3 regions of the Micromonospora sp. NPDC049662 genome follow, and region 3 is predicted to be linked to each of the others. Evidence: predicted binding sites of a transcription regulator. Region 3 holds the regulator's gene; each other region holds the start of a gene.

Region 1 (9,826 bases), on a different contig from region 3:
CGCCGCCGGTGATCATCTGGTCGGCGATCGTCTGGAAGGCGGCCTTGTCGTTCTGGGCGTTCTGGATGTCGGACTGGACGCCGGCGGCCTTGAACGCCTCCTCCAGGAAGCGACGGTCCGCCGTCTCCCAGCGGGGGGAGGACTTGCTGTCCGGAAGGATCACGCCGATCTTGGGAGTCTTCTTGGAGTCGGCCGAGCCGTTGCCGGAGTCGTCGCCGCAGGCGGTCAAACCGCCGGTCGCGAGCAGGCCCACGGCGGCGATGGTGAGGATCCCCTTACGCATGTGCAGGGTCCTTTCGGAGGTGGGGGAGGTGTTGTTTTGTTGTGTCCGGCAACGTATTCCGCGTCACACTGGAACCACAAGACCACGCAGGTCCCAAGTTTGTTGGAAGCGATAACAATTCAGCAACGCGACTGTTACTCGCCGAACATCCCCCGAAAAGGGCGATGTAACGACAGGTCAGCGCGCCTGCAACGGCGCGCTGTGGGCCCCGGTGAGCGCCACCAGGTCCACCGCCGCCAGTTCGAGTTGCAGCCCGCGCCGACCAGCGGAGACATAGATCGTCGGCAGGTCCAGCGCGGAGTCGTCGAGCACGGTGGGCAGTCGCCGCCGCTGCCCGAGTGGGCTGATTCCGCCTCGCACGTAGCCGGTGGCCCGCTCGGCGACCGTCCGCTCGGCGAGCGCCGCCCGCTTGCCGCCGACCGCCGCCGCGAGCGCCTTGAGGTCCAGCTCACCGGTCACCGGTACGACCGCCACGGTGAGGACGCCGTCCACCTCGGTCACCAGCGACTTGAACACCCGCTCCGGCGCCACGCCGAGGGCGGCCGCCACCAGGGCGCCGTAGTTCGGAGCGTCGGGTGCCACCCGGTACGGGTGGGTGCGGTGCGCGATCCCGCGCTTGGCCAGTAGTGCCGTTGCCGGAGTGCCCTGTCCCGCCACGCCCCGAACCTAATCCACCGGCCGGCCGATCAGCACGGTCGGCGCTCCGGCGACCCGGGTCAGCACCAGGCTCGCCGCCTGGTCGCCGGCCAGGCGCAGGTCCCGCCGCAACTGCTCCGGCGTCAGCGCCGAACCCCGCTTGAGGATCTCCACCCGACCCACCCGACGCTCGCGCAGCAATGCCCGCAGGCGCTTGAGCGAGAACGGCAGCACGTCGGTGATCTCCAGACAGCGCGCGTACGGGGTGCGGGTCGGCTGGTCGGCGTAGAGGTACGCGATGCTCGGGTCGGCAAGGGTGGCGTCCAGCTCCGCGGCCAGCTCGGCGACGAGGTGCGCCCGGACCACCGCCGGGTCCGGGTCGTACAGGTAGCGGCGCGGGGGTCCGACCGGCGCCTCCGTGTCGCCCGAGCCGGTGAGCTGGTGGATCTCCCTCCGGTACACGCTGGCGCGGCGGGGCACCTCGGCCAGTTCGCCGCACCAGAGCGCCGCCTCGACCAGGTCGCCGTCCACGCCGACCCACTCCGCCTCCGCGCCAGCCGGGATGAGCGCGTGATCCAGGCCCGGCGCCACCTTCACCACCGTGCGGGGCACCCGCTCGGCGAGGCCGGTGACGAAGTCCCAGGGCGGCGAGTAGGCGCGCGGGTCGAAGATCCGTCGGCCGGTGCCGGTGGCCCGTCGGGCCGGGTCGCAGAAGACGCCGTCCACCCGCGACACGTCGAACGCGGTCGCGTCGCCGCACTCGACCGTGAACAGGTCGGCCAGCCCGGCGGCGGCGGCGTTGGCGGCGGCCATCGCCGCGGTCACCGGGTCGGCCTCGACCCCGTACACCCGGATGCCGGCACGGGCGGCGGCCAGCGCGTCCGCGCCGAGGCCGCACCCGAGATCGGCCAGGGTGCGCACGCCGGCCGCGTGCAGCCGGGCGGCCCGCCGGTCGGCGACCACCCGGCGGGTGGCCTGTTCCAGGCCGGGGCGGGTGAGGAACATCCCGGCGGCGGCCGGGCCGAACTTGCCCACCGCCCGGTGGCGCAGCTCGGCCTGGGTGAGGGCCGCCGCCGCCAGCGTCGGCGGCACCCCGGCCGCGCGGAGCGCCGACGCCGCGGCCAGTGGATCGCCGCCGGCCAGCTCGGCCGCCGCCGTGAGGGCGGCCGACCCCTCGGGGGTACGCAGTGCCGCCAACTGATCGAGATCCACCTGCCCATTCTCCCGACCGAGGGGAAAATACCGCTGGCGGGGCGCGACGCGCTGGCACTCTCCTTGACGGAGTGCTAGCCACGGAATAACCTGCGATTAGCACTCTCACCCTGAGGGTGCCAGCTTCCGGGTCTCGCGACCCGGGTGCGCACGCCAGGCGGACCGGCACCCGCGACGACGGCCCCGCCCGGTGGCATGAGGCAGATTGACGCTGGTCAGCCCCGCTGGCCGGCAACGAAACCAGTACCCCAGGAGGGTATGCCCGTGACTACCGCGACCAAGGTTGCGATCAAGCCGCTCGAGGACCGCATCGTGGTCCAGGCGAACGAGGCTGAGACCACCACGGCGTCGGGCATCGTGATCCCCGACACCGCCAAGGAGAAGCCGCAGGAGGGCACCGTCCTCGCTGTCGGTCCGGGGCGCGTCGACGACAACGGCAACCGGGTTCCGGTTGACGTGCAGGTCGGCGACACCGTCCTCTACTCGAAGTACGGCGGCACCGAGGTCAAGTACGCCGGCGAGGAGTACCTGGTGCTCTCCGCCCGCGACGTCCTCGCGGTCATCGAGAAGTAAGCAACCGATCAGTGTCGCTGCCCCGGTCCGGCTCGCCGGGCCGGGGCAGCGGCGCTTCGAAGGGACATTCATGGCGAAGATCCTCAGCTTCTCGGACGACGCCCGACACCTGCTGGAGCACGGTGTCAACGCCCTCGCTGACGCGGTCAAGGTCACCCTCGGCCCGCGCGGGCGCAACGTCGTCCTGGACAAGAAGTTCGGTGCGCCGACGATCACCAACGATGGCGTGACCATCGCGAAGGAGATCGAGCTCACCAACCCCTACGAGAACCTCGGCGCGCAGCTGGTCAAGGAGGTGGCGACCAAGACCAACGACGTCGCCGGCGACGGGACCACCACCGCGACCGTGCTGGCGCAGGCGATGGTCCGTGAGGGCCTGCGCAACGTGACCGCCGGGACCAACCCGGCCGGCCTCAAGCGGGGCATCGACGCGGCGGCCGCCAAGGTCTCCGAGGCGCTGCTCGGCAAGGCCGTCGAGGTCGCCGGCAAGGAGTCGATCGCGAACGTGGCGACGATCTCCGCGCAGGACGCCACCATCGGCGAGCTGATCGCCGAGGCGATGGAGCGGGTCGGCCGCGACGGTGTCATCACCGTCGAGGAGGGCTCGATGCTCACCACCGAGCTGGACGTGACCGAGGGTCTCCAGTTCGACAAGGGCTTCATCTCGCCGAACTTCGTCACCGACCTGGAGGGTCAGGAGTCCGTCCTCGAGGACGCGTACATCCTGGTCACCACCCAGAAGATCTCGGCGATCGAGGAGCTGCTGCCGCTGCTGGAGAAGGTCCTGCAGAACAGCAAGCCCCTGCTGATCATCGCCGAGGACGTGGACGGCCAGGCGCTCTCCACCCTGGTGGTCAACTCGCTGCGCAAGACCCTCAAGGTCTGCGCGGTCAAGGCCCCGGGCTTCGGCGACCGGCGCAAGGCCATGCTCCAGGACATCGCGATCTCCACGGGCGCCGAGCTGGTCGCCCCGGAGCTGGGCTACAAGCTCGACCAGGTCGGCCTGGAGGTGCTCGGCACCGCCCGGCGCGTCGTGGTCGACAAGGAGAACACCACGATCGTCGACGGCGGCGGCCAGAAGACCGAGGTCGACGACCGGGTGGCCCAGATCCGCAAGGAGATCGAGGCCTCCGACTCCGACTGGGACCGGGAGAAGCTGGCCGAGCGGCTGGCCAAGCTCTCCGGCGGCATCGCCGTGATCAAGGTGGGTGCGGCGACCGAGGTCGAGATGAAGGAGCGCAAGCACCGCATCGAGGACGCCATCGCGGCGACCAAGGCCGCGGTCGAGGAGGGCACCGTGCCCGGCGGCGGCGCCGCCCTGGTGCAGATCCTCCCCGTGCTCGACGACGACCTGGGCTTCACCGGCGAGGAGAAGGTCGGCGTCTCGATCGTGCGCAAGGCGCTGGTCGAGCCGCTGCGCTGGATCGCGCAGAACGCCGGCCACGACGGCTACGTCGTGACCCAGAAGGTCGCCGGCATGCAGTGGGGCAACGGCCTCGACGCGGCCACCGGCGAGTACGGCGACCTGGTCAAGTCCGGCATCATCGACCCGGTGAAGGTGACCCGCAACGCCGTCACCAACGCCGCGTCGATCGCCGGCCTGCTACTCACCACGGAGAGCCTCGTGGTGGAGAAGCCGGAGCAGCCCGAGCCGGCCGCCGCCGGTGGCGGGCACGGCCACGGCCACGGCCACCAGCACGGCCCGGGCTTCTGACCCGGTAGCGACACCCGTTCCGGGGCACACCGCCGTACGGCGGTGTGCCCCGGTTTCGTCCGGGCGAGCATTACCAAGCGATGACGTCGTTGGCGATCGGCCGAGATGATCGCGCACACTGGGCCGATGAGCACGACGTCGCGGCGGTACGCCGCGCTGGCCGGAGTCACCGCCGCCGCCGTCGCGATCGGCACCGCGGAGCCGGTGGCGGTGCTGACCGGCCCCCGGTCGGCGCCACTGGTCGCGGTCGGCGGGGTGGTCGTCGACGCCGTTCCCGAGCCGATCAAGCAGTTCGCCATCGACGTCTTCGGCACCGCCGACAAGATCGCCCTGCTGACCGGAACGGCCCTGCTGCTGGGTGGGTTCGCGGCCCTGTTCGGAATGCTGGCGATCCGGCGGCTGGCCCTGGGCCTGTCCGGTATCGCGGCGTTCGGCGCCGTCGGTGTGGCCGCCGCGCTGACCCGCCCCGGCGCGGACGTCTTCGACGCGCTGCCGTCGCTGGTCGGCGGCGGGCTCGGCGCCCTGGTGCTCTGGCTGTTCATCGCCGGCCCGTTCGAGCTGGAACCCTGGCCGTGGGACCCACCCACGCCGGTGACGCCGGCCGCGCCGGTCGAGGGTGTCGACCCGGAGTCGCGCCGACGGTTCCTCACCGGCACCGGAGTGCTGCTCGGTACGGCGGCCGTGGCCGGTCTCGGCGGCCGTTGGCTGGCCGGGCGGCGGGGCGTCTCGGCCGCCCGGGACGCGATCCGGCTGCCCGCCCCGGCCGTCCCCGCGCCGGCCGTGCCCGCGGGAGCGGACCTGTCCCTGGCTCAGCTCGCGCCGTACGTCACCCCGAACTCCGGGTTCTACCGGATCGACACCGCCCTGGTGGTGCCGCAGGTGAACCCGGACACCTGGCGGCTGCGCATTCACGGCCGGGTGGGTACCGAGCGCACCTACAGCTACGCGGACCTGCTGGCCCGGCCGCTGGTCGAGCGGTACGTCACGCTGGCCTGCGTCTCCAACGAGGTCGGCGGGGACCTGATCGGCAACGCGCGCTGGCTCGGCGTACCGCTGCGGGAACTGCTGGACGAGGCCCAGCCGGACGAGGACGCCGACCAGGTCGTCGGCCGGTCGGTCGACGGCTGGACCTGCGGCACCCCCACCGCCGCCCTGCGCGACGGGCGGGACGCGCTGCTGGCGATCGGCATGAACGGCGAACCGCTGCCGGTCCAGCACGGCTTCCCGGTGCGGATGGTGGTGCCCGGTCTCTACGGCTACGTGTCGGCCTGCAAGTGGGTGACCGAGCTGGAGTTGACGCGCTTCGCCGACTTCGACGCGTACTGGGTGCCACGCGGTTGGTCGGCCCAGGGGCCGATCAAGACCCAGTCGCGGATCGACGCGCCACGACGGCGCAACAAGCTGACCGCCGGCCCGGTGACGGTGGCCGGTGTGGCCTGGGCGCAGCACCGGGGCATCAGCCGGGTCGAGGTACGCGTCGACGACGGCCCCTGGCAGGAGGCGGCGCTGGCCCCGACGGTGTCGGTGGACACCTGGGTCCAGTGGTCCTGGCGCTGGGACGCCACGCCGGGCGAGCACCGCCTTCAGGTCCGGGCCACGGACGCGACCGGCGAGACCCAGACCGAGCGCACCCAGAGCGTCGCCCCCGACGGCGCCACCGGCTGGCACACCGTCCCGGTAAACGTCCACTAACCCCACCCACCCCCACCCCTCGGCCCGGTGATCATGAGGTTGTTGCCACCCTGACGGCACGCCGGGGGCAACAACTTCATGATCACCGGGGTCGGGGTCGGGGTCGGGGTTGGGTGGGGTGGGTACGCGGGAACCGCGCTCCCGCTGGGCGGGGGCGCGGTTCGCGGTGTCGGGGTGGTGTGTGGGGTCAGGCGACGTTGCGCTGGGCGGGGACCGTCGACTTGTGCGGGCGACCCAGGCGCGCCTCCAGGCGGGCCACGTCGACCCGGATCTGCCGGCGGTCCGCCAGGTCCTCCCAGCCGACGGCGAGCAGGCGCAGCCGCTCCGACTCGCTGAAGCCGCCCCACACGCCGTACGGCTCGCGGACCGACAGCGCGTGTGCGGCGCACTCGGCGCGGACCGGGCAGGCGCGGCAGACCGACTTGGCCGAGGACTCCCGCCGCAGCCGCGAGGATCCGCGCTCCCCGTCCGGGTGGAAGAACTGCGCGCTGTCCCGGCCCCGGCAGGCACCGAGCCGCTGCCAGTCCCAGAGGTCGACGATGGGTCCGGGCAGTCTACGTACGTTCGACATCAGCACCCCTCCTCCCGCGCGGCACCGCGAGAATGCTTGTGGCCGGCTTCCGGGCGGCGGGCCGCGCAGGCGCACCGTTCCCGGCCTGGACCCCCCGGTACCCGGGTCGTTGCCGGCTCACACTTCTGTGATCGAAAACCCCCGACAACTTGCGGCTTTTGCCCCATCTGTCGGAAAAGTTCAGATGATTGCCGGGAACCTCCTCCCCAGCCGACCTCGTCATGGTCTGCTCGTGTGCGGAGAGGAGACCATCACAGTGCGTACCGTTCTTGTGTGCGTTCGGACACCGCTCGCGGCTCAGCACCTCACTTCTGCTGCCGCGCGGCTGGGTCTGTCCGCGATCGTTCGTACCGCCGTCTCCGATCCCGAGGTGATGCTGCGACTGGCCGAACGACCGGCCGACGTGGTTCTGGCCGACACGGCCCTCACCCGGCCGGACAGCGCGGGCTTCGTCCGTCGGGTGCTGGCCCGCGCGCCGCAGGCCGCGGTCGTGCTGCTCGGCGCCGAGGAATCCGAGGCGGCGGCCGCCACCATCAGCGCCGGCGCCCGTGGGCTGATCCAGAACGCCGACCACGACCTCACCAGCGCGGTGGCGAAGGCCCTGCTCCTGTTGACCGCGCCCGGCCGGGCCTCCCGGCAGCGGGTCACCGACCCGGCGCGGGATGCGGCGGCGGTCGGCGGCTCGGCCCGTTCCACTCCGTCGGTACGCGGCGCCGCAGAGCCCGGCTGGACCGCCGCGACCGGCGACGGGCCGGCGGGCGTCGCCTCGGTACCCGTGCAGCGGGGCGACGACGAGGTCGAGGCGGCGACCGACGGGACCGCCACCGGGCAGTCCGACGCCATCCGGCCCGGCGCGGGCGTTCGTGGCGGCCGGTCGTCGATCGGGCTCACCGAACGGGAACTCCAGGTGCTGCTGGGCATGGCCGAGGGCAAGAGCAACGCGGAGATCGGCCGGGAACTGTTCGTCTCGGAGGACACCGTCAAGACACACGCGCGCCGGCTGTTCCGCAAGCTCGGCGCCCGGGACCGCGCCCACGCGGTCGCCGCCGGCTTCCGGGCCGGCCTGGTCTCCTGACGCCGCAGCCCGCCGCAGCCCGCCGCAGCCCGCCGCGACCCGCCGCAGCCCGCCGCGACCCGCTCAAGATCGTGCTCGAACCGGAAAGTAGTGGCCTCCCGGCGCGGCGGGGCCACTACTTCCTTGTTCCAGCACGATCTTGAGCGGTCTCCGGGAGCGCCCGGGGCCGGCGGAACCTCAGTCGGTGGGGGCGGCGCCCGGGTCCGGCTCGTCCTCGGTGCCCTCGGTCAGGGTGTCGTGCACCCCGTCGGCGTACCCACGGGCGTAGTCCCAGGTCACGTAGTGGTCCGGATCCGGGTCGTACGCCGGCTCGTGCACGCGGGGCCGCCCCGAGTTGAGCAGGTGCCGCAGGTTGCCCCGCAGCAGGTCCCAGTCGAAGTAGTGCGGCTCCCGGCAGTCCTCGCATTCGATGACCAGCCCGCGCACCCCGATGGGCGCCAGCAGGGCCTGGTAGATCTCCAGATCGGCGAGGTCCTCCAGCACGTCCTGTCGCTCGACGTCGGTCAGTGGATCCGGCGTCGCGTCGTCGCCCGGATCGTCCAGCCCCGCGGTCGGGTCGGCCGGGTCGCCGTTGAACGGGTCGATGGGCTCGTCGTGCACCCCCTCACCGTAGACCCAACGCGGCGGGAACGTCCGCCCCCGGGCACCGCGCCGAGGCAACCGCCGCCGATCCAGGTCGCGCAGGTCACTGGGTACGATGGGACGACGTGCCGGCACCGTGGCGTGTTCCGGTGCCCGCCCGCGCCACCTCGCTGAAGCCCATCCGAGCAGCTCAGGGGAGCAATCGTGGAAAATTCGCCCAGCACCGATCTTCCGGCCGGCGTCGAGCACGCCGACCTGGGCGGCCACCTGCCCGAGCTGCCCGCCGGCTCGGCCCGGGTCGTTCCGCTCGGGCTCACCTTCGACGACGTGCTGCTCCAGCCGGGCGAGTCGGACGTGGTGCCCAGCCGGGTCAACACCCGGACGAAGCTCACCCGCAACGTCGAACTGACCGTCCCGCTGCTCTCCAGCGCCATGGACACGGTCACCGAGGCGCGGATGGCGATCGCCATGGCCCGCCAGGGTGGCATCGGCGTGCTGCACCGCAACCTGTCCCTGGAGGACCAGGCGCTCCAGGTCGACCTGGTGAAGCGCTCCGAGTCCGGCATGATCACCAACCCGGTGACCGCCAGCCCGGACGACACGCTGCGCGAGGTCGACGAGCTGTGCGGGCGGTACCGCATCTCCGGCGTTCCGGTGGTGGACGGCAACGGCCAGTTGGTCGGCATCGTGACCAACCGCGACATGCGCTTCGTCACCGAGCCGGACACCCCGGTCCGCGAGATCATGACCCGGACTCCGCTGGTCACCGCCCGGGTCGGGGTGAGCAAGGACGACGCGCTGGCGCTGCTGCGCCAGCACAAGGTCGAGAAGCTGCCGATCGTGGACGACTCCGGCCGGCTGCGCGGCCTGATCACGGTGAAGGACTTCACCAAGAGCGAGCAGTACCCGAACGCCACCAAGGACGACGCCGGCCGGCTGCGGGTGGCCGCCGCCGTGGGTGTGGGCGAGGACGCGTACAAGCGGGCGCGCACGCTGGTCGACGCCGGTGTCGACGTGCTGATCGTGGACACGGCGCACGGGCACCAGCGGGCCGTGCTGGACATGGTCCGCCGGCTCAAGAAGGACGTGACGATCGACATCGTGGGCGGCAACGTGGCCACGTACGCCGGCGCGAGGGCGCTGGTCGAGGCCGGCGCCGACGGCATCAAGGTGGGTGTGGGCCCGGGCGCGATCTGCACCACCCGGATCGTCGCCGGCGTTGGCGTCCCGCAGATCACCGCGATCATGGAGGCGGCCCGTGCCGCCCGCCCGGCCGGCGTGCCGGTGATCGGTGACGGTGGCATCCAGTACTCGGGCGACATCGCCAAGGCCCTGGTCGCCGGCGCGGACACGGTGATGCTCGGCAGCCTGCTGGCCGGCTGCGAGGAGAGCCCCGGCGAGCTGATCTTCATCAACGGCAAGCAGTACAAGGCGTACCGCGGGATGGGCTCGCTCGGCGCGATGCAGTCCCGGGGGCAGGCCAAGTCG
Region 2 (9,826 bases), on a different contig from region 3:
GGCAGGTCGGCCGTCCGCGACGCCCGGCCGCCCCCCAACCGGCGTACGGCCCGGTCGACCACGTCCGACGCCATCACCCGGTACGTCGTGTACTTGCCACCGGCCACCAGCAGCAGCCCGAGCATCGGCTCGAACACCGCGTGTTCCCGGGACAGCTTCGAGGTGGAGTCGGCCTCCCCGGCCAGCAGCGGGCGCAGCCCGGCGTAGACGCCCTCGATGTCGGCGGTCGTCAGCGGCCGGTCCAAGACGGTGTTGACCTGCTGCAACAGGTAGTCGATGTCGCGTGCCGAAGCGGCCGGGTGGGACCGGTCCAACCGCCAGTCGGTGTCCGTCGTACCGATGATCCAGTGCCCGCCCCACGGGATGACGAAGAGCACCGACGTCGCCGTACGCAGGATCAGCCCCGTCTCCCCGGTGATCGCCGAGCGGGGCACCACCAGGTGCACGCCCTTCGAGGCGCGCACCCGGATGCCGGGCCGCAGGCCCACGTCGTTGAGCATCCGGGACATGTCGTCGCTCCACACGCCGGTGGCCGCGATGACGGTGCGGGCCTGCACCTCGAACTCCGCGTCCGGCGAGCCGGGCGGGGCCTCCAGGTCGCGGACCCGGACACCGGTGACCTCCCGCGCCTGGCGGATCAACCCGACGGCACGGGCGCTGCTCACCACCGTGGCGCCGAGGCTGGCCGCGGTGCGGGCCAGGGTGACGACCAACCGGGCGTCGTCGACCTGCCCGTCGTAGTAGCGGATCGCGCCGGCCAGGGTGTCGGCACGCAGGCTCGGGAAGATCCGCCGAGCGCCCTCCCGGGTGAGGTGCCGGTGCAGTGGCATGCCCCGGCCACCGCCGAAGAGACCGGCGAAGGCGTCGTACGCGGCCACGCCCGCGCCGTAGTACGAACGGCGGAAGACGCGCGCCGGCAGGTCCCGCAGACCCCGGCCGGCGGGCAGCGGCACGAGGAACGGCACCGGACGGACCAGGTGCGGCGCGAGCCGGGTCGCCAGCAGACCGCGCTCGGTCAGCGCCTCGTGGACCAGATGGAACTCCAACTGCTCCAGGTAACGCAGCCCGCCGTGGATCAGCTTGCTGGATCGGCTCGACGTGCCCGACGCGAGGTCGCGCGCCTCGACCAGGGCCACCTTCAGGCCCCGGGACGCCGCGTCCAGGGCGGCACCGGCACCGGTCACCCCACCCCCGATGACCAGGACGTCGAAGCGTTCGGCGCGGAGTCGGCGCAGGTCTGCCGCACGACGGATCGGCGAGAGCTGCCCGGCGACGGACCGGGAGACATTGGGATCACGCACTCATCCACCGTAACCGCCGTACCAGCCGGTCGACACGTGCCGCCAGCTCCGCCCCGCCCGCGTTCCACCTCGACCGGCCGCAGATCTCGGACAGTTCCCGTTGGCGGCCACCGGGAAGTGTCCAAAGATTTTCCGGGTAGCCGTAGGGTTCCTGGATGCATGGTCATCCTGGAGTCGACGACCGCAGCTCCCCGTGGCCGGTGGTCGCGGCCGTCTTCGTCGGCTGCTGGACCGTCGCGGTCACGGTGGCCAGCCAGACCGGTGGCTGGCTGACCGATCAGGTGCTGCTGGGCTTCGGACGGGACCGGGTGGGCTGGCTCTGGCCGGTGCTCGGCCTGGCCGCCGTCGTGCTGGCCGGCACGCCCGCCCTGCTGCTGGCTGTCCTGCCCCGCTCGGCCGCTGTCCGGGCCACCGGACGGGTGTGGCTGCTCGGTGCGCTGACCCTCGGTGTGCTCACCCTGCTGCGGGTGGTGCCGCCCGTGCACCACGAGGCCTACCTCGCCACGCTGGCCGCGACGGCGCTGCTCGGCGCGCTCGCCGTCAGGTGGTCGGGACGTCGGCGGACGTACCCCGGGCCGGCTGGCCTGGTCGACGGCCCGGCGCCCGGCGGCGAAGGCGACGCCGCGCGGACCGATGCCGCCCCGACCGACGCCGCGCGGACCGACGCCGCCCCGACCGTCGCCGCGCGGACCGATGCCGCCCCGACCGACGCCGCGCGGACCGAATCCGACCCGGGGCGGGCCGTCGCCGCGCGGACGGGGGCCACCGGTGACGCGGAGCTGGCGGGGCGCGGCTCGCGTCGGCCGGGCGCGGTGCCGCTGCTGGCGGTCGCCGCCGGGTTGGCGCTGTTGCTGCCGTGGGCCTGGCTGGGCGCGCTCGGCGGCCTGCTGGAGACGGTCCTCGCGGTCCTGGCAGCCGCCTCGCTGGGCGGGCTGGCCGCCATGCTGCTGGACGCCACCTTCTGGTCCCGGTTCGCGGTCGGCCGGCCACCCCGACCGGCCCGCCTGGTGCTGGTCGGTGGCCTCGTCGCCGGGTTGGCGCTGCTGCTGCTCGCGGCCGGGACGGGCCAGTCCGGCGCGCAGCTGCCCGCCCTGCTGACGCTGCCGCCGACCGGTTTCGTGCTCGCCGCGCTCTGGGCCGCGACCTGGCGGCCGGCCACCGGGAGACTGGTCGCGGCCTCGCAGCCCGGCGTCGACACGACCGATCCGGCCCGCGTGGGCCGGGTCGCGACCGGCTGGCTGGTGGGCCTGGCCGCCCTCGGGCCGCTGGCCTTCACCGATCCGGAAGAGATCACTCTGCTGCTGGTCGGCACCCGCGACGTGCCGTTCTGGGTTGCGGCCGCCGCCGGCGTCGGCCTCGCCGTCGCGGTCGTCCTCGCCATCGGGTACGCGGTGCTGCTGGCCCGCCCGGCGGCACGTACCCCGAGTCGCCGGGTGGCCGCGCTGGCGGCGGCGGTCCTGCTGGTGGCGGTGGGCGTGGTCGACGCCGGGCCCGGTCAGCCCGGCCTGTACGGCGAGCGGCTGCTGGTGGTGCTGCGCGAGCAGGCCGACCTGAGCGGCATCCCGGCCGGCGCAACGGGACAGGCCGGGCGGGATACCCGGGCAACGGAGGTCTACCGGCGGCTGGTGGCGACCGCAGACCGTACGCAGGCCGACCTGCGCCGCACGGCGGGGCGGCTACGGCTCGACCCGGTGCCGTACTACCTGGTCAACGCGGTCGAGGTGGACGGTGGTCCGGCCGTGCGCGCCTGGCTCGCCCGTCGGCCCGAGGTGGCCCGGGTGCTGATCAGCCAGCGTCTACGGCCCCTGCCCGCCCCGGCGGGGCAGACCCGGGGCACCGCGCCGGCACCGACCGGCCCGGAGTGGAACATCCGTCAGCTCGGCGCGGACCGGGTCTGGTCCCAGCTCGGGGCGACCGGCGCGGGGATCGTGGTCGGCAGTTCCGATTCCGGCGTGGACGGCAGCCATCCAGCGCTGCGGCCCGGGTTCCGGGGCGGTGACGACTCCTGGTACGACCCGTGGGACGGCACCCGGGCACCGAACGACCAGGGCGGGCACGGCACCCACACGGTGGGCAGCGCGGTCGGGCGCAACGGCATCGGCGTGGCCCCGGACGCGCAGTGGGTGGGCTGCGTCAACCTGGACCGCAACCTGGGCAGCCCGGGGCACTACCTGGACTGCCTCCAGTTCATGCTGGCGCCGTTCCCCGCGGGGGGTGACCCGTTCACCGACGGCCGGCCGGAGCGCGCCCCGCAGGTGCTGACCAACTCGTGGAGCTGCCCCTCGATCGAGGGTTGCGACCGGGGCGCGTTGCTGCCGGCCACCACGGCGCTGGACGCGGCCGGGATCTTCGTGGTCGCCGCCGCCGGGAACAGCGGCCCGTGGTGCGCGTCGATCGACGAACCACCCGCGCCGTACGCGAACGTGCTGACCGTGGGCGCGGTGGACGCGCAGCGACGCGTCGCGGAGTTCTCCTCGCGCGGGCCGGTGGAGGGCGGCGCGGGCAAGCCGGACGTGCTGGCCCCCGGGGTGGGGGTCGTCTCGGCCATGCCCGGCGGCGGGTACGCGGCGCTGGACGGCACGTCGATGGCGACCCCGCAGGTGGCGGGAGTGGTCGCGCTCATGTGGTCGGCGAACCCGGCGCTGATCGGCGATCTGACCCGGACCCGGCAGATCCTGCGGGACACCGCCACGCCGGCCGAGCCGACGTACCGCTCACGCAATCCGAGTGACGCCTGCGGCACCCCGGCGAACGTCACCGGCGCCGGGCAGGTCGACGCGTACGCCGCCGTCCGCGCCGCCCGGGGGTGAGCAGGGCGGGAGGCGGCGGGTGATCTAGGGTCGGCACCCATGGACGCCGAGATCACCGTCACCGAGCTGGCCCTCGATCTCGCGCCCACCGTGGCGCGGCTCTGCGCGCAGGCCCTCGACCTGCCCGAGGACGCCGCCGAGGCGGACGCCGTCGTGGACGTCCTCTGGCCGCGGGCCGCCGTCGACCGGACGGTGATCGGGCTGGGGGCGTACCGGGCCGGCGACCTGGTCGGGGTGCTGCTCTGCTCGGTGTCGCCGACGGAGCCGGGCATCGGGCACGTGGACCTGGTCGCCGTACTGCCGGGGCAGCGTCGCCGGGGCGTGGGCCGCAGCCTGGTCGCCCGGGCCGAGCGGGCGCTCGCCGAGCACGGCGTGACCGAGGTGCTGCTGGCCGGAAACCCGCCGTACTACGCCTGGCCGGGCATCGACGTGCGGTACACGCCGGCGGTGTGCGCGGCCCTCGCGCTCGGCTACCAGCAGGACCGGACCGCCTGGAACATGACGGCGGACCTGTCGTACGACGAGTCCCCGGCGCTGCGGTCGACGGAGGCCGCCGAGCGGCGGCTGGCCGGGCAGGGCATCACGGTACGGCGGGCCGAGCCCGCTGACCTGCCGGCGCTGACCGCGTTCGCCCGGTCCACCTTCGGCGGCGCCTGGGACGGTGAGCTGGCCGGATCGGTGGGCCGCGAGGGGGCCGGCTGCCACCTGGCGGAGCGGGCCGGCGAGGTGCTGGGCTTCGCCGCCTACGGATCGTCCCGGCCGAGCTGGTTCGGGCCGATGGGCACCGCCCCGGCCGCCGAGGGCTCGGGCATCGGCGGAGTGCTGCTGCGACGCTGCCTGCGGGATCAGCGTGCGGCGGGACTGGACCGGGCGGAGATCGGCTGGGTGGGGCCGGTGCCGTTCTACTCGGGCAGCGCGGGTGCGCGGATCGAGCGGGTCTTCTTCCTGTACCGGCGACGGCTTGGGGCCGAATAGCGGTCAAATGGGACATTGACCCATTCGTCCGCGTCGGGCATCGACGCCCCCTACCGTTTCGGTAGAGGAGGCAGCCATGACCACGGATGACGACCAGACCGAGGACGGCCCGCCGATCACCTGGAAACCGGCCGACGAACTGCCCGGCCAACTGCCGTTCGACCGGCTGGACTACGGCGACGCCGAACAACTGGCCGAGATGAGCACCGACGGCCGACCGGCGACCGAGGAACCGCAGGAGATGGTGGACGCGCCGATCCGGTCGCTGCCGCCGTACGACCGGGCGCAGAAGCGCCGCAACCAGCGTCCACTGCCCACCTGACGACGAACGGGGCGGACCGCGTCAGCGGCCCGCCCCGTTCGGTGTGTCGGAACTGGACTCAGAAGTCCATGTCCCCGCCACCCGGGCCAGCCGGGGCAGCCGGGGTCTTCTCCGGCTTGTCCGCGACGACGGCCTCGGTGGTGAGGAACAGCGCGGCGATCGACGACGCGTTCTGCAGCGCCGAACGCGTCACCTTGGCCGGGTCGATGATGCCCGCGGCCAGCAGGTCGACGTACTCGCCGTTGGCGGCGTTGAGGCCGTGACCCGCTTCGAGGTTACGGACCTTCTCCACCACGACGCCGCCCTCGAGGCCGGCGTTGACGGCGATCTGCCGCAGCGGGGCGTCCAGCGCGACCTTGACGATGTTGGCACCGGTCGCCTCGTCGCCGACCAGGTCCAGCTTGTCGAAGGCGGTCTTGCCGGCCTGCACCAGCGCGACGCCACCACCGGGGACGATGCCCTCCTCGACGGCCGCCTTCGCGTTGCGAACGGCGTCCTCGATGCGGTGCTTGCGCTCCTTCAGCTCGACCTCGGTGGCCGCGCCGACCTTGATGACCGCAACGCCACCGGCCAGCTTGGCCAGCCGCTCCTGCAGCTTCTCGCGGTCGTAGTCGGAGTCGCTCTTGTCGATCTCGGCCCGGATCTGGTTGACCCGGCCCTGGATCTGCTCGGCGTCACCGGCACCGTCGACGATGGTGGTCTCGTCCTTGGTGACGACGACCTTGCGGGCGTGGCCCAGCATGTCGACGCTGACGGCGTCGAGCTTGAGGCCGACCTCCTCGCTGATGACCTGGCCGCCGGTGAGGATGGCGATGTCGCCCAGCATGGCCTTGCGGCGGTCACCGAAGCCCGGCGCCTTGACGGCGACCGACTTGAAGGTGCCCCGGACCTTGTTGACGACCAGGGTGGCCAGGGCCTCGCCCTCGATGTCCTCGGCGATGATCAGCAGCGGCTTGCCGCCCTGCATGACCTTCTCCAGGATCGGGAGCAGGTCCTTCACCGACGAGATCTTGCTGTTGACGATCAGGATGTACGGGTCGTCGAAGACGGCCTCCATACGCTCCGGGTCGGTCATGAAGTAGGCCGAGATGTAGCCCTTGTCGAAGCGCATACCCTCGGTGAGCTCCAGCTCCAGCCCGAAGGTGTTGCTCTCCTCGACGGTGATGACGCCTTCCTTGCCGACCTTGTCCATCGCCTCGGCGATGATCTCGCCGACAGTGCTGTCGCCAGCGGAGATGGAGGCGGTGGAGGCGATCTGCTCCTTGGTCTCGACGTCCTTGGCGAGCTTGGACAGCTCCTCCGAGACGCTCGCGACCGCGGCCTCGATGCCCCGCTTCAGGGCCATCGGGTTGGCGCCGGCGGCCACGTTGCGCAGGCCCTCGCGAACCAGGGCCTGGGCCAGGACGGTCGCCGTCGTCGTGCCGTCACCGGCAACGTCGTCGGTCTTCTTGGCGACCTCCTTGACCAGCTCAGCGCCGATCTTCTCGTACGGGTCCTCGAGCTCGATCTCCTTGGCGATGCTCACACCATCGTTGGTGATGGTGGGGGCACCCCACTTCTTCTCGAGCACGACGTTGCGGCCCTTGGGGCCGAGGGTCACCTTTACGGCGTCGGCGAGCTGGTTCATGCCCCGCTCGAGGCCGCGGCGCGCCTCTTCGTCGAACGCGATCATCTTGGCCATACGGCGTTGTCCTCCTGGACACTCACGGGCCACCCGAGATGTGTGCCCCGGATGGGCCGCCTGGTGTACGCACCTTGGGACGTCGCCACCTGGCGACGACGACGTCCTTCGGCCGGGCCGGATAGCCCGCGACGACCGGCCATGTGCTGCCCCGGTGTCTCCACACCGGCGCAACCAGGCCCCACCGTCCCGACCATTGGCACTCACGGTATGCGAGTGCCAATGACTTGTTTAGCACTCTCACCTGCCGAGTGCAAGCACGATGAGCCCGGTCAGTCGAGTTCCGCAGCCAGTGTGGCCCCGTTCACGGGCCCCTCATGAGCCCGTTGCTCGGCGTACGTGATCAGCAGACCGACCAACTGGGCGAGGTGGGCCGGCAGGGCCAGCACCGCCGTGACGGCGATGACCACCACCACCCCGACCGCGGGGCCCGGGGACGCGAACGGATCCTCGCCGAACGCGCCGGTGCCGGCGGACTCCAGGATGCCGGGCACCACGGTTCCGATGATCACCGCCGCGCCCACCAGGGCCACCCGGCCGAGCAGCATTCCGAGCCGGTCGTGGAACATCCGGAACGACCGGCCGATCGGGTTGTCCCGCTCGAACAGGTAGACCGGGCCGGCCATGCTCAACGCGAACGCCAGGTAGATCCCCGGCAGCACGCAGAAGCAGACTCCGATGCCGATGAGCAGGCTGACCAGCAGCGTCCAACCCCACAGGCCGACGGCCCGGCGCAGCCCGTACCGCAGCGCCGCGTCGAGCCGGGCGGGCCGGCCGGCCGCCTGCTGGGTGATCACCCAACTGCCCGCGGCCCAGCCCAGCGCCTGCACCAGGCCGATCAGCAGGCTGCCGCCGACCAGCACGACGACGAGGGTCAACAGGCTGGTGGCGAAGTTGTCCGGCAGCCCGGCCGACGGGTCCGTCTCGGCCTGCGCCGCCCAGGTGGGCGACGGGTCCAGACCGAACGAGATGACCGACAGCACCGCCGCCGGCAGGACCTGGGTGAGCAGCATGATCGGCACCAACTGCCGCCAGCCCCGGCGCAGCGCGCCCCAGAACCGGTCGAACCAGCCCCCGATACCGGCACCGGGCGGAGTGACCAGGGCGTCGTTCGGGTCGAGGCCGTAACCCGGCGGGTACCAGCCGACCGGCGCCCCCGGATACCACGGCTGAGCGCCGTAGGGACCGGCCCCCGGCGGGTAGCCGCCGGTGGGCGGAAAGGCCCAGCCCTGCGGCGGCGGACCACCGGGCTGACCCCATGCTCCCTGGGCGGGATCCCAGCCCGGCGGCGGACCAGCGGGCTGACCCCATGCCTGCGCCGGGTCCCAGCTCTGCGGCGGCGGGCCCGCGTGCGGCAGGCCAGCGTCCGGGACGGGCGGGGTGCCCGAAACTGGTGACGCGCCGGAGCCGTCGCCGGGTGACGTCGGGTCGGGCCGGCTCGGCTCACCCGGCCCGGAGGGCGTGGCGGGTGGCGGCGACTGGTCGGTCATGAACCCTCCTCAGCATCGGCTGGAACGGTTCACGATCTTCCCGGGCCGGCGTCCGCGCCGCAGCCCCGACTCGCCAGCCGGTCGCGCAACAGCCGGCGAGCAGATCGGGATCGGTCAGCCGATGACGCGGACGTGCTCCGCCTGCGGGCCCTTCTGACCCTGGGCGATCTCGAACTCGACCCGCTGACCGTCGTCGAGCGCCTTGTAGCCGTCCATCTCGATCGCGGAGAAGTGGACGAACACGTCCTGACCGCCGTCGACGGCGATGAAGCCGTAACCCTTCTCGGCGTTGAACCACTTCACAGAACCCTGTGCCACGGTGCACTTCCCTCACTCTGCGCGGCGTTGCCTGCCCGGCCGTCCGGCACCGCCGGACACCCACGAACCACCACCTCAGCGATCGACGGCGACCGTTGAAAGAGGTGATCGAAATCGCACGCTACACGAGGAGTGACGGGAGCGCACGACCACAAATCGGGCATAGTTCGTAGCGATCCGAGGGTCCGTCGGATTCATGACGATGGTTGCGTTTGGACCGGATCGAGGGGGTCTGGCGGCACGGGTCACCGGTGCGCGTCCGCCCCTGTGGTAGGCATGCGGGCATGAGCACCGACACGGGCTCCGCGCCCCTGCGGCAGGCGCGGATCCACCGGGTACGACCGCAGGACGCCGCCCGGATGCGGGCGCTGCGACTGGAGATGCTCGCCGACGCGCCGTTGGCCTTCCTGGAGACGTTGGCGGATGCCGCGGCCCGACCGCACAACGAGTTCGCCGCCCGGGTGGCGTTCACGTCGACCGGTCCGCACACCGCGCAGTTCGTCGCGGATCCGGGCGGCCGGCTCGTCGGGCACGCCGGTGGAACGGTCGCGCCGAACGAGCCGGGCCTCACCGTGATCTACGCCGTGTACGTCACGCCGGCCTGGCGGGGCAGCGGGCTGCTCGGCGAGCTGATCGACGGGGTGGCCGCCTGGTCGCGGGACTGCGGCCGGCCGGAGCTGATGTTGGAGGTGGTGGTCGGCAACGACCGCGCCTACCGGGCCTACCAGCGCCTCGGCTTCAAGGACACCGGCGTACGGGTCCCCCACCCCACCATCCCCGCCCTAACCGAACTACAAATGCGCCGAACAGCCTAACCCCCCTCCCCCCCACCGACCCCGGTGATCAAGAGGTTCGCGTCAAGAACAGCGTCATTTCTGACGCGAACCTCTTGATCACCACGAGAGGTCAGGCGTGGCGGCGGGACTGCA
Region 3 (9,826 bases):
GCTCGCGACCGAGCAGACCGCTCCAGAATCGGGCTACCCGCTCGGGGTCGAGGCAATCAATCGTCACACCGGACCAGACGTTGGCCATGCGCCGATCCTGGCAGAGCGTCGGGCCGGCCGTCAGGTCAGGTCTCGGGCGAGCATCGGGCCCAGTGGCGCGCCGCCGAGCAGGTGGGCGTGCACGTGGAACACCTCCTGCCCGCCGTACGCCCCGGTGTTGAACATCAGCCGGAACCCGTCGCCGAGCAGCCCCTCGTCCTCGGCGACCGCGGCAGCCGTGGCCAGCACCGCCCCGGCCAGCGCCGGGTCACCCTCGGCGAGGGTGGCGACGTCGGCGTAGTGCTCCTTCGGAATGACCAGGACGTGCACAGGGGCCTTCGGGCCGATGTCGCGGAAGGCGAGCGTGGTGTCGGTCTCGCGGACGACGGTGGCCGGGATCTCCCCGGCGACGATGCGGCAGAACAGGCAGTCGGATCCCATCGGGGCAGTGTAAGGAAGGGCACCTTGCTAACGCCTGAGGTATAGGAAGGGGCCCTTCCTTACAACTGGGGGTGCTCAGGCAGGATGGCCGGCATGACGGATCGGGCGGTTCTGGTGACGGGGTCCTCGCGCGGCATCGGCCGGGCGGTGGTGGAGGCGTTCGCCGCCAGTGGGGACCGGGTGGCCATCCACCACCGCGACTCCGCCGAGGCGGCCGAGGAACTTCGCGCCGGGCTGCCCGGGTCGGGGCACGTGGTGGTCCGCGCCGACCTCACCGACCCGGCCGCGGTCCGCACCATGGTCGACCGGGCCGCCGATCAGCTCGGTGGCCTGGACGTGCTGGTCAACAACGCCGGCACGTACGGCGACCGGGACGTCCCGCACCCGGTCTTCGGCACCTCGTACGAGGAGTGGCAGGCGCGCTGGCGGCAGGTGCTGGAGACCAACCTGACCGGTGCGGGGAACGTGATCTGGTGCGCCGCCCAGCACCTGCGCCAGCGGGGTGGCCGGATCGTCAACGTGTCCTCCCGGGGCGCGTTCCGGGGCGAGCCGGAGCAGCCGGCGTACGGCGCCAGCAAGGCGGGGCTGAACGCGCTCGGTCAGTCCCTCGCCGTGGCGCTCGCGCCGTACGGCATCACGGTCGCCACGGTGGCGCCGGGTTTCGTGGCGACCGACATGACGACCGAGCACCTGCGCGGCGAGCGGGGCGCGGCGATCCGGGCGCAGAGCCCGTTCGACCGGGTGGCCCGGCCGGAGGAGATCGCGGCAGCGGTGCACTGGCTGGCCTCGCCCGAGGCCGAGTGGGCCTCCGGCACGATCGTCGACCTCAACGGCGCTTCGTACCTACGCAGCTGACCTCGCGATTCACGCTCGGCGCGGCGTTCACCGACCGACCGGCGGTGCGCTGCGCCTCCTGCGGGCGGACGGCGGACAACACTGTGAGCGTGATGCCTGTCAGTCATCTTGATGACTGACAGGCATCACGCTCAATGGAGTGCGCGGCTCCGATCCGCCCGCATCACCGGCCCGCGAGCCGCAGGCACCAGCGGCCGAAGCGAACGCGGGCCCAGGCTGGCGGCCGAAGCCAGCGGCGGCAGGGTGGCGGCCGAAGCCAGCGGCGGCAGGGTGGCGGCCGAAGCCAGCGGCGGCAGGGTGGCGGCGAGTCGGGGGTGGGCGACTACCAGCGGCCGAGGCGGGTGGCGAGCACGCTGAGCGCGGCCACGCCGGCCGTGGAGGTACGCAGCACCTCCGGCCCGAGGCGTACCGGCCGGCCACCGGCCTCACGGAAGGCCGTCAGTTCGGCCCGGTCGATGCCGCCCTCGGGGCCGACCACCAGGACGATCTCCCCGGCCGACGGCAGGTCGACGCCGGTCAGCGGCTCGTCGGCCTCCTCGTGCAGGACGAACCCGGCGGCGGCGCCGGCGATCCGGCGGGCGACCGTGGCGGTGGACTCGTCCGGCGCGCCGGCCACGACGGGCAGCCAGGGCCGGCGGGCCTGTTTCGCCGCCTCGCGGGCGGTGGCCACCCATTTCTCGCGTGCGCGTACGCCCCGGTCGCCGCGCCACTGGGCCACCGAGCGCGACGCCGCCCAGGGCACGATCTCGTCCACCCCGACCTCGGTCATCGCCTGCACGGCCAGCTCGCCCCGGTCACCCTTGGCGATGCCCTGCACGGTGACGATCCGGGGTACGGGCGCGTCCGCGTACCCCCGGGAGGTGACCGCGACCTCCAGGCTGCCCCGGCCGACGGTGGTGACCACGGCGGCGGCCGTGCCGCCCCGACCGTCGGCGAGCAGCAGCTCCTCGCCGACGCGCAGCCGCTGCACGGTTGCGGCGTGGTACCCCTCCGGGCCGTCCAGGGTCAGCGCGTCACCGGTGGGCAGCGCCTCCACCAGGAACAGCGGCGCCGACACCTCAGGCGTGCCCGTTGAACGCGTCGCGCATCCGGGAGAAGAAGCCGCCCTGCTTGGTCAGCTCGGCGACCTCCTCGCCCCGGGTCTTGGCGAAGTCGCGCAGCATCTTCTCCTGGTCGGGGTCGAGCTTGGTGGGCGTCCGGACGTCCAGGTGCACGTAGAGGTCGCCCCGGCCGGTGCCGCGCAGGTGCGGTACGCCCCGGGCGCGCAGTCGCAGCGTGCTGGCCGGCTGGGTGCCGGCCTTGACGTCGACGGTCTCCTCGCTGTCCAGCGTCTTGATGGTGAGCCGGGTGCCCAGCGCGGCGGCGGTCATCGGCACGGTGACGCGGCAGTGCAGGTCGTCACCCTTGCGGGAGTAGACGTCGTGCGGACGCTCGTGGATCTCCACGTAGAGGTCGCCGGCGGTGCCACCGCCCGGGCCCACCTCACCCTGCTGGGCCAGCCGGATCCGCATGCCGTCCTCGACGCCGGCCGGGATCTTGACGGTGAGCGATCGGCGGGTGCGTACCCGGCCGTCACCGGCGCAGGTTGGGCAGGGGTGCGGGATGGTGGTGCCGTAGCCCTGGCAGACGGTGCACGGCCGGGCCGAGACCACCTGGCCGAGGAAGGTGCGCTGCACGGACTGCACCTCGCCGCGGCCGGCGCACGCCTCGCAGGTGGCCAGGTGGGTACCGGCCGCGGTGCCGGCGCCCGAGCAGGTGGTGCAGAGCACGGCGGTGTCCACGGTGATCGGGGCCTCGACGCCGAACGCCGTCTCGTGCAGGTCCAGTTCGAGGCGCAGGATCGCGTCCGCGCCCGGACGGGTCCGTGGACGCGGCCCGCGGCCGGCGCCGCCCGCGGCGCCACCGAAGAACGCGTCCATGATGTCCTGGAAACCGACGAACGGGCCGGCTCCCCCCGGACCACCCGGGCCGCCCGCGCCCCCGCCGCCGGGGGCGAGCGGGTCGCCACCCAGGTCGACGATCTGCCGCTTCCGGTCGTCCGAGAGGACCTCGTACGCGGCGTTGATGTCCTTGAACTTCTCCTGGGCCTCCGGGTCCGGATTGACGTCCGGGTGGAACTGGCGTGCCAGCTTGCGGTAGGCACGCTTGATCTCGTCATCGGAGGCTTCCCGGCTGACACCGAGGATGCCGTAGTAGTCCCTGGCCACTGCGTTCCGTGTCCTCATGTTCGTCTCGCGTTGCGCCGACCGGCGGCCGCAGCCGGCCGTCGGCCCTGACTGGTCAGTTCTGGGCCAGCAGCTCGCCCACGTAGCGTGCCACGGCGCGCACCATGGCGATATTGCCGGGGTAGTCCATCCGGGTGGGCCCCAGCACCCCCAGGCCGCCCACGATGGTGGCCCCCGGGCCGTACCCGGTGCTGACCACCGAGGCGGCACGCAGGTTGTCGAACTCGTTCTCGTCGCCGATCAGCACCCGGGTCGTGCTGGGCTCGGTCTCGCCGATGAGCTTGAGGAGCACGACCTCCTCCTCCAACGCCTCCAGGATGGGCCGCAGCGAACCCTGGAAGTCGAGCAGACCACCCCGGGTCAGGTTGGCGGTGCCGGCCAGGGCGATGCGTTCCTCGTGCCGCTCGACGAGCGTCTCCAGCAGGACGGTGGAGAGCGTGGTCATGGCCGGGCGCAGCTGCACCGGCGCCTCTTCCACCAGCGCCTGCACCAGCGGTGGGGTGTCCGACATGCGCTCACCGGCGAGTTTCTCGTTGACCAGGCGACGCAGGTCGGTGACGTCGTCGGCGGGCACCGGTCCGGGCAGCTCCACCAGCCGCTGCTCCACCCGGCCGGTGTCCGCGATCATCACGAGCATCAGCCGGGTGGTGGAGATCGGCACCAGCTCCAGGTGGCGGACCGAGGAGCGGGCGAGGCTCGGGTACTGCACCACGGCCACCTGCCGGGTCAACTGGGCGAGCAGCCGTACGGTGCGGTGGACCACGTCGTCGAGGTCGACGGCCCCGACGAGGAAGCGCTCGATGGCCCGGCGTTCGGCCGGACTGAGCGGCTTGACCCGGGACAGCCGGTCGACGAAGAGCCGGTAGCCACGGTCGGTGGGCACCCGGCCGGCGCTGGTGTGCGGCTGCCGGATGTAGCCCTCCTCCTCCAGCACGGCCATGTCGTTGCGGACCGTCGCCGGGGAGACCCCGAGCTGGTGCCGCTCGACCAGCGCCTTGCTGCCGACCGGCTCCTGGGTCGAGACGTAGTCCTCGACGATGGCGCGGAGCACGGCGAGCTTCCGGTCGTCCAGACCCATCCTCCGCACCTCCTGTCGCACGTCGGCCGCCGGCCCACCCGGGCCGACGGACCGTCCTGGCACTCGACTGTAACGAGTGCCAGTCTACGTCGGCGTGCCCGCCGACGCGATGATCAACGACGGCCCGTGACATCCCGCGGGCCGATCGGCCCGGACGACAGGGCGATGTCGCTCTGGTGCGGCGTTGCTCACGGCACCTACCGTGACAACCATGACTGAACCACCTCGCCCTCCCGGCGCGGGAGACCCCGGCAACTACCCGCCGGAGCCGAATCTCCCCGGCTCGTCCTCGTCGGCCGAGCCGCCCACCGCACCACTGTCCGGGGCGCCCGGCCCGGGCGGCTATCCCCCAGCCGGTGGCTATCCGCCGCCCACCGGTGACCAACCGCCGTCGGGCGGCTACCCTCCGCCGGGCGGCTACCCCCCACCAGGGGGTTACCCCCCGCCGGGTGGCACGACTGGCGGGTATCCGACCGGCGGCGCGTACGGCGGCCCCGGCGGCGGTTACGCCAACAACGAGGACAAGACCTGGGCGCTCGTCGCCCACTTCGGCGGCGCGGCCGGGATGATCATCAGCGCGGGCGTGCTCGGCTGGATCGCCCCGCTGGTGGCGTTGCTGGCCCGGGGCAGCCAGTCCCCGACCGTCCGGGCGCACGCCGTGTCGGCGCTCAACTTCCAGCTCGTCTGGTCGATCGTCGGCCTGGTCGGCTGGGTGCTGTCCTGCATCTTCATCGGCTTCATCGGCGTCGTGGCGGCCGTCGTGCTCGGAGCCGTGTGCGGCATCCTCGCCGGCATCAAGGCCAACGAGGGGCAGCTCTACCGCTACCCGCTCTCCGCCAACCTCATCAAGTGATCCGGGCCGGCCGCTCCCCCGGCCGGTCCGGCACACCGCCGCCGGCCGGGCGGGCGTCCGGCTCAGGGCAGCAGGTCCCGCACGACCGCGTCGGCGAGCAGCCGGCCGCGCAGGGTGAGGACCGCCCGTCCGGCGGCGTACCTCTCGGCGTCCAGCAGACCGTCGGCGAGGGCCCGCGCGGCACCGGCCCGGCCGGCGTCGTCGAGCACCCCCAGCGGCAGTCCGCTGGCGAGCCGCAGCCGGAGCATCACGTCCTCCATGTGCGCCTCGTCCGTGGTCAGCACCTCGCGGGCCAGGCCGGGTGACGCGCCGGCCGCCAGCCGCTGGGCGTACGTGGTGGGGTGCTTCACGTTCCACCAGCGCACCCCGCCGACGTGGCTGTGCGCGCCTGGGCCCAGGCCCCACCAGTCGGCGCCGGTCCAGTAGAGCAGGTTGTGCCGGCACCGGGCCTCGTCGGCGCGCGCCCAGTTGGACACCTCGTACCAGGAGAGGCCGGCCGCGTCGAGGGCGGCCTCCGCGGCCAGGTAGCGGTCCGCCGCCACGTCGTCACTGGGGTACGGCACCTCGCCGCGCTTCATCCGCGCGGCGAGCCGGGTGCCGTCCTCCACGATGAGGGCGTACGCGCTGACGTGGTCGACCCCGGCGTCGACGACCTGCTCCAGCGTGCCGGCGAAGTCCTCGGCCCGTTCCCCCGGCGTGCCGTAGATCAGGTCCAGGTTGACGTGGTCGAACCCGGCCTCGCGCGCCTCGAGGGCGGCGGCGGTGGCCCGGCCGGCGCTGTGTTTACGGTCCAGGATCGCCAGCACACCGGGCGACGCGGACTGCATGCCCAGCGAGATCCGGGTGTAGCCGGCCGTGCGCAGCAGCTTCAACGACTCCGGTGTGACCGACTCCGGATTCGCCTCGGTGGTCACCTCGGCGTCGGCGGCGAGCCCCCAGGTGCGGTCGATGCCCTCGAGGATGCGGGCCAGGTCGTCGGCGGGGAGCAGGGTGGGCGTGCCGCCACCGACGAAGACGGTGTCGACGCGGGGTGGCGGGTTGTCGCCGAGCACCCGGGCGGCGAGCGCCAGCTCGGCCAGCACGGTGTCGGCGTACGCCTCGCGGCTCGCGCCCCCACCCAACTCGGCGGCCGTGTACGTGTTGAAGTCGCAGTAGCCGCAGCGACTGGCGCAGAACGGGACGTGGACGTACACGCCGAAGCCGCGCGCGCCGACCGCCGTGGTGGCGGTGGCGGGCAACGATCCGTCGACGGGGACGGTCTCACCATCTGGAAGGACGCCGGGCATGGCCACTAGTGTGCCCGGCATGACCTCTCCCGACGTGCTCGTGCGGGTCGCCACGGCCCGTGGGGTGACCACCCTCACCCTGGACAGCCCGCACAACCGCAACGCGCTCTCCACCGCCCTGATGACCCAGTTGCTGGCGGGGCTGACGGACGCGGTGGCCGACGACGCGGTCCGGGTGATCGTGCTCGACCACACCGGGCCGGTCTTCTGCTCCGGCGCGGACCTGAAGGAGACCGCCGCGGCGTACGCCAGCGGAACCGTGCCCGCCGGCATGCTGGGCGACGTGCTGGCGGCGCTCTGGGAGTGCCCGAAGCCGATCCTGGCCCGGGTCGCCGGGCCCGCGCGGGCCGGCGGACTCGGCCTCATCGCCGCCGCCGATCTCGCGGTCTGCGCCGACGAGGCGACGTTCGCGTTCACCGAGGTCCGCATCGGGGTGATCCCGGCGGTGATCTCGGCGACCGTGCTGCCCCGGCTGCACCCCCGCGCCGCCGCCGAGCTGTACCTGACCGGGAACACCTTCGACGGGCGGCGTGCCGTCGAGGTCGGCCTGGTGACGGCCTCGGTGCCGGCCCAGGAGCTGGACGACGTGGTGCGGGGCTACTGCGACTCCCTGGTCCGCGGCGCGCCCGGCGCGCTGGCCGGCGCGAAGGATCTGCTGCGCCGGCCGGGCACCGCCGAGCTGCGCGGTGACCTGGCCCGTCTCGCCGCGCTCTCGACCGGCTACTTCCTCTCCGACGAGGGCCGCGAGGGGGTCACGGCGTTCCGGGAGAAGAGGTCGCCGCGATGGGTGGCCGCTCTGGACGCCGAACGCGGTGACCAGGCCGGGTAGGACCGCGGACGTCGGCCGGCTGCGGCGGCGCCCCGAAGGGTCACCACGCCGTCGCGCCACCGTCGACCGCGTAGTTGGCGCCGGTGATGTACGACGCCCGGTCCGAGGCGAGGAAGACCACCAGCTCGGCGACCTCCTCGGGGCGGGCGAAGCGCTTGAGCAGCGTCTTCGCCGTGATCGCGTCCCGGGCCTCCTGGTCGTCCCCCAGGTCGCGTTCACTGGCCGGGGTGAGGATGGGTCCGGGGCTGACCGCCACCGCCCGGATGCCGTGCGGCGCCCCTTCGAGCGCGAGCTGGCGGGTCATGCCGATGATGCCGGCGTTCGCCGCCGTGTGGCCGACCATCGGCGGGACGTGACCTGCGATCATCCCGGCCATCGAGGCCGCGTTGATGATGACGCCGCCACCGCGCCGGACGAGGTACGGCCAGGCGAACTTCGACACCAGGTACGGAATGTCGAGTTCACCGGCGATCGTGTACCGCCAGTCGTCGACCGAGAAGTCCGGCAGGGGGCCGAAGCGCAGCGCGGCCGCGTTGTTGTAGACGACGTCGAGCCCCCCGTACGCGGCCACGGCGTCCTCGACGAGCTGACGGACCTGTTCCGGGTCGGTCAGGTCGACGGGCGCGACGCTCGTCATCTCCCCACCGGCGGCCCGGACGAGGTCGACCGTCTCGTTGTTGCCGTCCACCTGGATGTCGGCCCCGACGACCTTCGCGCCCTCGCGGGCGAAGGTCAGCGCCGCGACGCGCCCCAGACCACCGCCCGTGCCGGTCACGAGTACCACCTTGCCGTCCAGCGTTCCCATCGAATTCCTCCTCGGCGCTGGCACGTCCGATTGACGTGTCAACCGGGAAAGGTCCTGGCCAGGCATTCTCTTCCGGCTGTTGACGACGGGTGACGCGGCAGACACGATCTCCCTCCGCAGGTGAGTTCCGCGCGCCAGGGGGAACGTCCCGATCGGCGCGCGACGGCTGAGCGAAGCCCGAACCGGTCGAACGGCCCGGATGACGCCGGCGGGGACGTACGCTTGTCGAACTGTCGATCAGGAGGTGTGGGTGCGAACTCGGGCTGCCGTGGCGGGCGGAGTAGTGCTCATCCTCGTCGCCGTGATCGCGATCTGGCTCGTCCTGAAGCGGGTTGGGGACGAACTGCGGCTGCCACTGGCGGGACGCACCTGCACGGTCCAGGCCGACGGCCGGGTGGTCCTGGACGTGGAGCAGATGGCGAACGCGGCCACCATCGCGGCGATCGGCGTCCAGCGCGGCATGCCCGAGCGCGCCGTGGTGGTCGCGCTGGCCACCGCGTACCAGGAGTCGGGGCTGCGCAACCTCGACCACGGTGACCGCGACTCGCTCGGGCTGTTCCAGCAGCGCCCGAGCAAGGGGTGGGGCACGCCGGAGCAGATCCGTGACCCCCGGTACGCGGCGAACAGGTTCTACAAGGCGCTCAAGAAGGTGCGCGACTGGGAGAAGATGCGGGTCACCGATGCCGCCCAGCGGGTGCAGCGCTCGGCGTTCCCCGAGGCGTACCAGAAGTGGGCCGACGATTCCGAGGTGCTCACCAAGGCCCTGCTCGGCGACGCGACCGAGGCGGTGGCCTGCACGGTGGGGCGTACCCCGGTGATGCACGGCGCGGCGGCGGCCGCGCAGCTGACCCGCAACCTGGCGCTGGACTGGGGTGTGTCGAGCGCCGAAAAGGCCAGCCAGACAGGGCTGGCGGTGACCGCGCAGGGCCAGCGCGACGGCTGGCGGTACGCGCACTGGCTGGTCTCGCACGCCCAGGACCACGGGGTGAAGCGGGTCCGTTTCGGCGACCTGGAGTGGACCGCCCGCAACGGCACCTGGGGCCAGGTGACCGGCGAGCAGGGCCCCGCCGGCCAGGTGGTGGCCGAGGTCTTTGCCGAGGGCTGACCGAGCCCGGATCTCTTAACCGGCAGTGACCGCACAATCGGACAAACAGCCGCAGAATCACCCGATGATCACGTAAATGTGACTCGCCGCACCGGTCCCGCTGCACGCGGTCCGACCCCGGGCCGTACCGTCGCCGCTCGCCCTCCCACCGCCCCGGCACTCGCGTTACGATCGGCGGCCTGTGCCAGAAATGGTTTCACCTCATGGGGAGGGGTACGACGCGGTGTTCGATTACGGCGACCGGACCGGCTACGAACCGATCAGCGACACTGACCGCAAGGAGTTCCACGAGCAGGGCTTCCTCCTGCTG

Evidence for each region. The regulator HrcA, encoded in region 3, represses chaperone genes, less so after heat shock. The targets are predictions, from matches to a motif close to GGTTNGCACNCTCNNNNNGAGNGTGCNAACC.
Region 1: a site for HrcA is predicted at 2,226-2,256, ahead of groES (co-chaperone GroES). Genes of this name have one in related genera too.
Region 2: a site for HrcA is predicted at 7,284-7,314, ahead of groL (chaperonin GroEL). Genes of this name have one in related genera too.

Annotation. Positions count from the first base shown of each region.
Region 1 covers NZ_JBFAOC010000012.1:15,540-25,365, reverse strand. The annotation lists gene AB0J36_RS12095 (substrate-binding domain-containing protein) at 1-283, opposite strand, end outside; gene ybaK (Cys-tRNA(Pro) deacylase) at 461-940, opposite strand; gene AB0J36_RS12085 (methyltransferase domain-containing protein) at 950-2,131, opposite strand; gene groES (co-chaperone GroES) at 2,390-2,704, shown strand; gene groL (chaperonin GroEL) at 2,775-4,418, shown strand; gene AB0J36_RS12070 (molybdopterin-dependent oxidoreductase) at 4,545-6,110, shown strand; gene AB0J36_RS12065 (WhiB family transcriptional regulator) at 6,298-6,681, opposite strand; gene AB0J36_RS12060 (helix-turn-helix transcriptional regulator) at 6,938-7,756, shown strand; gene AB0J36_RS12055 (DUF5319 domain-containing protein) at 7,934-8,356, opposite strand; gene guaB (IMP dehydrogenase) at 8,543-9,826, shown strand, end outside.
Region 2 covers NZ_JBFAOC010000003.1:119,310-129,135, reverse strand. The annotation lists gene AB0J36_RS03740 (glycerol-3-phosphate dehydrogenase/oxidase) at 1-1,301, opposite strand, end outside; gene AB0J36_RS03735 (S8 family serine peptidase) at 1,457-4,111, shown strand; gene AB0J36_RS03730 (GNAT family N-acetyltransferase) at 4,151-5,086, shown strand; gene AB0J36_RS03725 (hypothetical protein) at 5,163-5,408, shown strand; gene groL (chaperonin GroEL) at 5,467-7,089, opposite strand; gene AB0J36_RS03715 (hypothetical protein) at 7,362-8,579, opposite strand; gene AB0J36_RS03710 (cold-shock protein) at 8,694-8,897, opposite strand; gene AB0J36_RS03705 (GNAT family N-acetyltransferase) at 9,182-9,712, shown strand; gene paaN (phenylacetic acid degradation protein PaaN) at 9,804-9,826, opposite strand, start outside.
Region 3 covers NZ_JBFAOC010000070.1:12,071-21,896, forward strand. The annotation lists gene AB0J36_RS30600 (VOC family protein) at 1-88, opposite strand, end outside; gene AB0J36_RS30605 (histidine triad nucleotide-binding protein) at 121-480, opposite strand; gene AB0J36_RS30610 (SDR family oxidoreductase) at 574-1,335, shown strand; gene AB0J36_RS30615 (16S rRNA (uracil(1498)-N(3))-methyltransferase) at 1,658-2,392, opposite strand; gene dnaJ (molecular chaperone DnaJ) at 2,394-3,542, opposite strand; gene hrcA (heat-inducible transcriptional repressor HrcA) at 3,616-4,638, opposite strand; gene AB0J36_RS30630 (DUF4870 domain-containing protein) at 4,850-5,491, shown strand; gene hemW (radical SAM family heme chaperone HemW) at 5,554-6,777, opposite strand; gene AB0J36_RS30640 (enoyl-CoA hydratase-related protein) at 6,797-7,606, shown strand; gene AB0J36_RS30645 (SDR family NAD(P)-dependent oxidoreductase) at 7,647-8,411, opposite strand; gene AB0J36_RS30650 (hypothetical protein) at 8,656-9,516, shown strand; gene AB0J36_RS30655 (phytanoyl-CoA dioxygenase family protein) at 9,740-9,826, shown strand, end outside.